One region of the Bacillus sp. NMTD17 genome, then DNA from elsewhere that is predicted to be linked to it. Evidence: riboswitches for the same ligand, from Rfam matches in the RefSeq annotation. Region 1 holds a riboswitch; each other region holds the start of a gene.
The links. A riboswitch is a leader RNA that binds a small molecule or an ion and turns the genes downstream of it on or off. The one in region 1 is predicted to bind thiamine pyrophosphate.
Positions count from the first base shown of each region.

Region 2: another riboswitch for thiamine pyrophosphate. It lies ahead of thiC (phosphomethylpyrimidine synthase ThiC); the one in region 1 lies ahead of tenA (thiaminase II).
Region 3: another riboswitch for thiamine pyrophosphate. It lies ahead of tenA (thiaminase II); the one in region 1 lies ahead of tenA (thiaminase II).

Region 1 is NZ_PVRH01000001.1:175,236-177,509, forward strand. Features, by position in the region: gene C6347_RS00830 (hypothetical protein) at 1-573, shown strand, start outside; TPP riboswitch at 630-733, shown strand; gene tenA (thiaminase II) at 821-1,507, shown strand; gene C6347_RS00840 (ECF transporter S component) at 1,504-2,103, shown strand; gene C6347_RS00845 (ABC transporter ATP-binding protein) at 2,078-2,274, shown strand, end outside.
Region 2 is NZ_PVRH01000005.1:192,266-194,539, reverse strand. Features, by position in the region: gene thiC (phosphomethylpyrimidine synthase ThiC) at 1-1,303, opposite strand, end outside; TPP riboswitch at 1,431-1,539, opposite strand; partial or broken gene C6347_RS15195 (lysine transporter LysE) at 1,776-2,274, shown strand, end outside.
Region 3 is NZ_PVRH01000002.1:581,691-583,964, forward strand. Features, by position in the region: gene tenI (thiazole tautomerase TenI) at 1-393, opposite strand, end outside; gene tenA (thiaminase II) at 368-1,078, opposite strand; TPP riboswitch at 1,157-1,266, opposite strand; gene C6347_RS08140 (monovalent cation:proton antiporter family protein) at 1,326-2,274, opposite strand, start outside.

The DNA of each region.
Region 1 (2,274 bases):
GGAGATTTCGGAGACTCTTACACGTTACAGGTGAATGCAAAAAACCCGCCCAATTTCACAGGGGCTGTGTCCCTATCGTCAACCTTACAATACTTTGTAGCTGAGTATGCAAATGGGGATGTATTTGCCAATGGCGCAAAAGTATACAACAAGCAATCGAAGACAGCAGATTATGAATGGGAGCGTGTATTTTATTTCTCTTATGATGGTAAATACGAACAAAGAACCCATTCGATTTCAAGTGTAAAAGTGAAAAGCATTTCCGCTCCAGTGTCGTACTCAGCGCCTTATGCAAGCTCCTCAGAGGCCATTCTCGTCTACTTAGATGTGGAGACATTGTTTATGTACCATCAATCTTCATATGCAAGCGGTCAATATTACCACGATACCTTTGTAGATACACTTGGCAAGAAAACGCCAAGGTATTTAGATATTGATGATATGACAAATTACGGCGATCATATTTTAGCTGTTGATTTGAAAACAGGAAAGCCAATTGATTTCTTCAGTGTCCTTAATTTTTACTATGCCGCAGGGATCGAGAAGCTGCCAACGATCAAAACATTGAATTAAGAAAGGTGGTTGACATCAAATCACCACATGTGTAGAGTAAAGATAATTAAATGACAAAAGTCCACTAGGGGAGTCATGTATGACTGAGACAAGAAGAAATCTTGGACCCTTTGAACCTGATCTAGTTCGTACTAGCGGAGGGAAGTGGAGCTGGACCTTGTCTTATTCATGATTGAATCGATAAGAAGGCCGCTCCATTTGGGGTGGCTTTTTCATTTATTCAACTGAAGAAGAGGAGGCTTTTTTTATGACGTTTTCAGCGCAATTAAGAAAAGAAGCAGAAACATTATTTGAAGCCATTTATCAGCATCCGTTTGTCAGAGGCCTGGCAGCAGGAAAGCTGGAAAAGGAACAGATCATTCATTACGTCAAACAAGATGCAGAATACTTACATGCATTTATTAAAATTTATGCAGCGGCTCTAAGCAGATGTACAGACAAAGAAGATATTGCCTTTTTCCATCAACAGATTGCGTTTGTACTAGATAGTGAGACGCACCCTCATCAAAATCTTTGCCGAGTGGCAGGTGTATCGTATGATGAGCTCCAAGGAGCTTCATTGGCTCCGAGTGCTCATCACTATATTCATCACATGCTGCAAGTCGCCCAGGAAGGCACGCTTGGGGAAATCATTGCTGTCCTGCTTCCATGTCCTTGGACATATTGGGAAATTGGAAAACGAATGCTCTCAGACGTGCAGCCTGACCCGTCACATCCGTTTTATGAGTGGATCACGTTTTATGGAGGGTTAACCGACTCTATTACAGTGGAGCTTTGCAAGCGGCTCGATCAGCTGGCGGAAGGAGCAAGTGAGAAGGAAAAGGAAAAAATGAAACAGCACTTTATCTTAAGCTGTCAGCTTGAGTACAAGTTTTGGGAAATGGCGTTTACGGTGGAAGAGTGGCCAGTTCCATTGCAGGTGCATTCATCATGACATGGAAGATGAAAGAAGTCGTCCTTGCTGTCATTTTATCCGTTGCGTGCGGTGTCATCTATTTAGGATGGTCCACACTTTACTTACCAATTACAGCACTAGTTGGCCCAGCAGGAGGCAACATCATGTTTGGCATTTGGGTGATTGCCAGTCCAATCGTCGCGTATATCATCCAAAAGCCGGGAGCTGCCCTGATTGCAGAAACAGCCGCTGCCGCTGTGGAATTACTGACAGGCAGCCACTTTGGTCTTTCAGCCCTGCTGATTGGTGTATGCCAAGGGCTTGGGGCAGAAATCGCCTTTGCTCTTTTTGGTTATAAACGATATCGCATGTGGACACTGATGCTGTCAGGTGCCTTTGCAGCTGTTGGAGCAATGGCATATAGCCTCGTTGCAAATGGCTTTGGTTATTACACGCCTCAAGTTTTACTCATCACACTGATGACTCAAATCATCAGCGGGATGATACTGGGCGGATGCTTAGCGAAAGTTGTGGTCGACGCATTATCCAAAACCGGTGTACTGAATCAATATGCCATCATGAAAGAAAAACGAAACAAAGGTGAACAGCATGGATTCATTTCTCGCGTGCAATAATCTCACTGTCCGTTTTTATGAACAGCCTCAGCCTGTTTTGCATCAAATCTCTCTTTCCATTCAAAAAGGAGAAAAGGTGCTTATTTTAGGACCAAGCGGGAGCGGTAAATCCACACTCATTTCAGTTCTGGCTGGGATTATTCCAGAACATATGGAAGCTGACATGCAGGG
Region 2 (2,274 bases), on a different contig from region 1:
CATATCCCGGGGCAATATCTGTTGTAAGAGGCCCTAACGTATAAAATGGTGCCTCTTTGCAAATCTCCATTTGCTTGTCCACATTCTCTTTGATTTTATCCATCGGAACATGTCCAGGCCCTTCAATCATCACCTGTACATCATGTTTCCAAGCGATCTCTGTCAATTCACCTAACGTTTCAAGCTCTGCAAACTGCGCCTCATCATTGGCATCAGCAATCGAGCCTGGTCTCAGACCGTCTCCAAGTGAAAAAGCAATATCATACGTTTTCATAATCTCACAAATGTCTTCGAAGTGGGTATAGAGGAAATTCTCTTGATGATGGGCAAGACACCACCTTGCCATAATGGCACCGCCTCTTGAAACAATTCCGGTCACCCGATCGACTGTCAGCGGAATATACCTTAACCTCACGCCCGCATGAATCGTGAAGTAGTCTACTCCTTGCTCTGCTTGTTCAATTAATGTGTCTCTGTACACGTCCCACGTCAAATCTTCTGCCACTCCATTTACTTTTTCAAGCGCCTGATAAATGGGAACGGTTCCTACTGGGACTGGGCAATTCCGTATGATCCATTCTCTCGTTGTATGAATGTCCTTTCCTGTAGACAGGTCCATCATGGTGTCTGCACCCCATCTGATCGCCCATGTCATCTTTTCTACCTCTTCATCAATGGATGATGTCACAGCTGAATTGCCAATATTCGCATTGATTTTGACGTGAAAATGCCTTCCAATAATCATCGGTTCACTTTCAGGATGGTTAATATTCGCTGGAATGACTGCTCTTCCGCTGGCTACCTCCTCTCTCACAAACTCAGGGCTTAGCTCTTCTCTTAACGCGATAAACTCCATTTCAGGCGTAACAATACCTTTTTTTGCATAATGCATTTGCGTCACACAGGCACCTTGTTTTGCGCGGAGCGGCTCATGATGAAAATCAGTATGAACATGATGAAAGGACTCTTTTTCCTTAGAACGATATCCGTTATCTTCTGGTTTCACATGGCGCCCTTCATAGCTTTCTGTATCCCCTCTTTCTTCGATCCATGCTGCCCTAAGGCGTTTTAATCCCTTAGTGACATCAATATGGGCTCTCTCATCGGTGTACGGTCCACTCGTATCGTACACACGAATCGGTTCATTTTGAATGTTCCCCGCCTGTGTCACAGTTTTTGAGAGGGCAATCTCCCTTTTTGGCACTAAAATGTCAGGTCTTGATCCTTTCTCATACACCTTTCGGCTGCCGTCAAAGCTTGATAATAAGGATTGAGTTGTTGGGGTATTTTTCTTTTCTTTCATTTGCTGTTCTCTCCTTCTCTTCTTGTCACCGGACAGGATGGAATCAGCACCAGCAAAAAAACCAGGCTCTATGAACAGAACCTGGTTTCGTCGACAGAAATAAACATGAATGTCATTCATATGACCCATGTATCATCTTCAACTTCCCCACGCTGGTACGAGCCAGATCAGGTCCAAAGGGTTAAGAAGCATACACTTCTCTCTCAGCCCAACTGCGGGCACCCCTAGTCACATTTATTGATTTCCACAACAGTGTAGCATAGAGATGCCATGAAAAAAAGAAGTTTTAGGAAAATAGTTCCTTTCCACTACAAAAGAGATACAGCAAGCTTGATATGCACCTTTATATACATCATCTCTCCCAATCATTCGATAAAATATGAAATAATCATTGATCCTTTTCTCCTATTATGTATAGTTAATCTAAACTGAGAATTTTTATACAAATTTTCCCAAAGGAAGTTCTAGTCGATTGCAAACATTTCTCGCATTTATCGTCGTAGGATTGTCAATTCCTCTGCCAGTTGGAGCGATCACGGTTGAAATGACAAAAAGGGATTAAAAAACGGATTCTTTCATGGATGCTGAATTTGCTCAGTTTTTATCACTGCCATTTGTCCAAATCCCGCTCTGGCTGATCGGAGCAGTATTCTTAATAATTCGGATCAAGACATCCATTTAGCTGGCGAAAAAGTCAATAAATCATTCGCAAAAACGTACAGAAACGGCTTGCTTGTTGCGGTGTCCCCTGGAAACCTTGTGTTCTGGGTTTCAGTATTCGGTGCTGTACTGGCAGATGCATATCCAAAAACAGATTCATCTGAATTTATGCTGGCTTCAGGCGGTATTTTGGCAGGGATTCTCCTTCATGACATCGGTCTTCTCCCCCTTGTATCCTTAACAAGAAAGGTATTTTATTACTTGGATTTGGCTGTTTCTTTAACGATTTTTATACAAGCATCAAGGGTTAT
Region 3 (2,274 bases), on a different contig from region 1:
TCCTGGTTTACAAGTGGTGTCATATACGTGCCCAAACATGACATACTCTGCTCCATTTTTCTCCGCTGCTTTCGCTTCTTCTATCGAATGAACAGAGACACCTGCATGAAGGTGAGGGAATTTTTGCCGCAGCTCTTTTGGCGAAAAGCTATGGCCTGGGAGATGTACCCGGTGAATATTGGTGAGCAGTGCAACGTCTACTCTGTCGTTGATGATGAGCTTCTCTTTCGGTACACCTTCTAAAAAGAGTCTTTTCACGAGATCAACAAGCTCACTTGCTGTTTTAGACCGTTCCCGGATATGAATAAAATCCACTTCAGGTGCGATGGCTTTTATTTGTTTGATCAGTTCATCCGCAGGAAGCGAATCATTTGTCACTGCGTGGAGTTCCATTTGCACCAACCCCATCTAAGCATGCTGTTTGCCATGTTTCTTTTTGATACGCCATTTCCCAGAAATGGTACTCGTAATAGCTTGAAATCACAAAATTTTCTTTCATATTGGCCCGTACTTGTTCTGACGCTTTTTCGGCTAGTTCATCAAAGCGGTTGACCTGTTCAAAGACGAGCTCCTTAAACCAATCCCCTCCATATGTCAAAATCCATTCCTGATAAATCGGATGGTCAGGTGTGGTTTGTTTTAGCTTTTCACCCACCTCATAATATAGCCAGTAGCACGGCAATAACGCGGCTAAAATCTCTTCAAATCGCCCGCTTTTCACAGATCGGTACATATGAGAGGTATACGCATAAGCAGTCGGAGAAGGCTTAAAGTTCTCGATGGCTTCATCTGAAATCTGCAAAAGCTCTGTGAACTTTCTATGCAGCGACAGCTCTGCTTCATACGTACCCTGCGCATGATACGCCATTCTGCCCGTCGTATGTAAGTCCTCACTAATCGCTGCGCCATATGCTTGCACCTTTGCAAAATGAGTTAAATAATATGAATCCTGCATCACATAATACGTGAAACGATCGAGTGAAAGCGTGCCATCTCCAATCCCTTTGACAAATGGGTGTGTGAAGCTTCCATTCCACCATGTTGCTGCTGCTTCTTTACATTCAGTTGAAAACGTCATGTTTCTCTCCTCCTGTTTTTCCATATAAAAAAGCCACTTTCCGCGTGGAAAGTGGCTTGGAATTTGTAAAAAGCATAGTCAAAAACCGCACCACTTCCCTACGCAGGTATGAACCTGTTCAGGTAATGAGGGTCTAAAAGTCGACACTTTTATCTCAGCCCTTTTAAAGGACTCCCCTAGTGGATCAAATATATGATGTTGTACTTCTATCTTAATCAGGAATTGTTCATTGGTCAAGGGTTCATTCTTACTCTAATTGGGCTCTTAGTCCTGCCACATACTCACGAGAGCCTGACACAAGCACACGGTCGCCGCTTCTAAGCGTGGTATCTCCATGTGGTACTAAGCTGTCTACCCCTCTGAAAATACGGACAAAGACCAAATCACCGGTAAACGGAAATTCCCTCAGCATGACATTGTGATAACGATGATTGTTCATTTGAATTTGATACAAAGAAGTATCCTCATTTGTTAATAATCGAATCGCATCCGGTGCTTCAATCAAGGCTCTTAGCACCGTTTTAGATGATAGGAAATTAGAAAACGTATCAATGCCTGCTTCCTTCAATGTCAGCTCTGTCTCAGCTTTGTTGACACTAGCAATGACTTGTTTCGCTCCTTCTTCCTTTGCAAATAAAGCAATTTCCTTATTTTTCGTCTCACTGCCTGTTGCGACGACGAGGACATCCTCCTGGCCAACGCCTGCCTTTCGCAGCGTCTCATCGTCGTACTCTTCAATCGATTCGACTTCAAAGATGGAGTCAGCAAGCAGCGCTTCTTTATTTTCTTGAAAGACATGTAAAATCCGAATATCATATTCATCCTGATGTAAATCAAGTGTGACAGGTAAGGTCAGCTGATTTGCACCAATAAAGGTCACACGTTTTTTATGGCTCGCAGCTTGTTCTTTTTTAAACAGCGCTTTAAACCAAACAGGCGTTAAAATACTCGTGAGTACCGCGACTAGAATCAGCGCTCCAGACATTTTATGGTCAATGACTCCGAGCCGCTCCCCTATCGTCGCAGCTGCAATGACGAGTGATAACGTCGATGTTAATAAAAAGCCAGAACCGATCACTTTTTTCATGTCATACCATTTTTTCAAATAAAGAATCGGGATGAGCTTACTAACCAGTAATGCAATAAACAGCAGCGGGATCATGATCATAATGGTTGGGTCCTTGAACAGTGCCCAT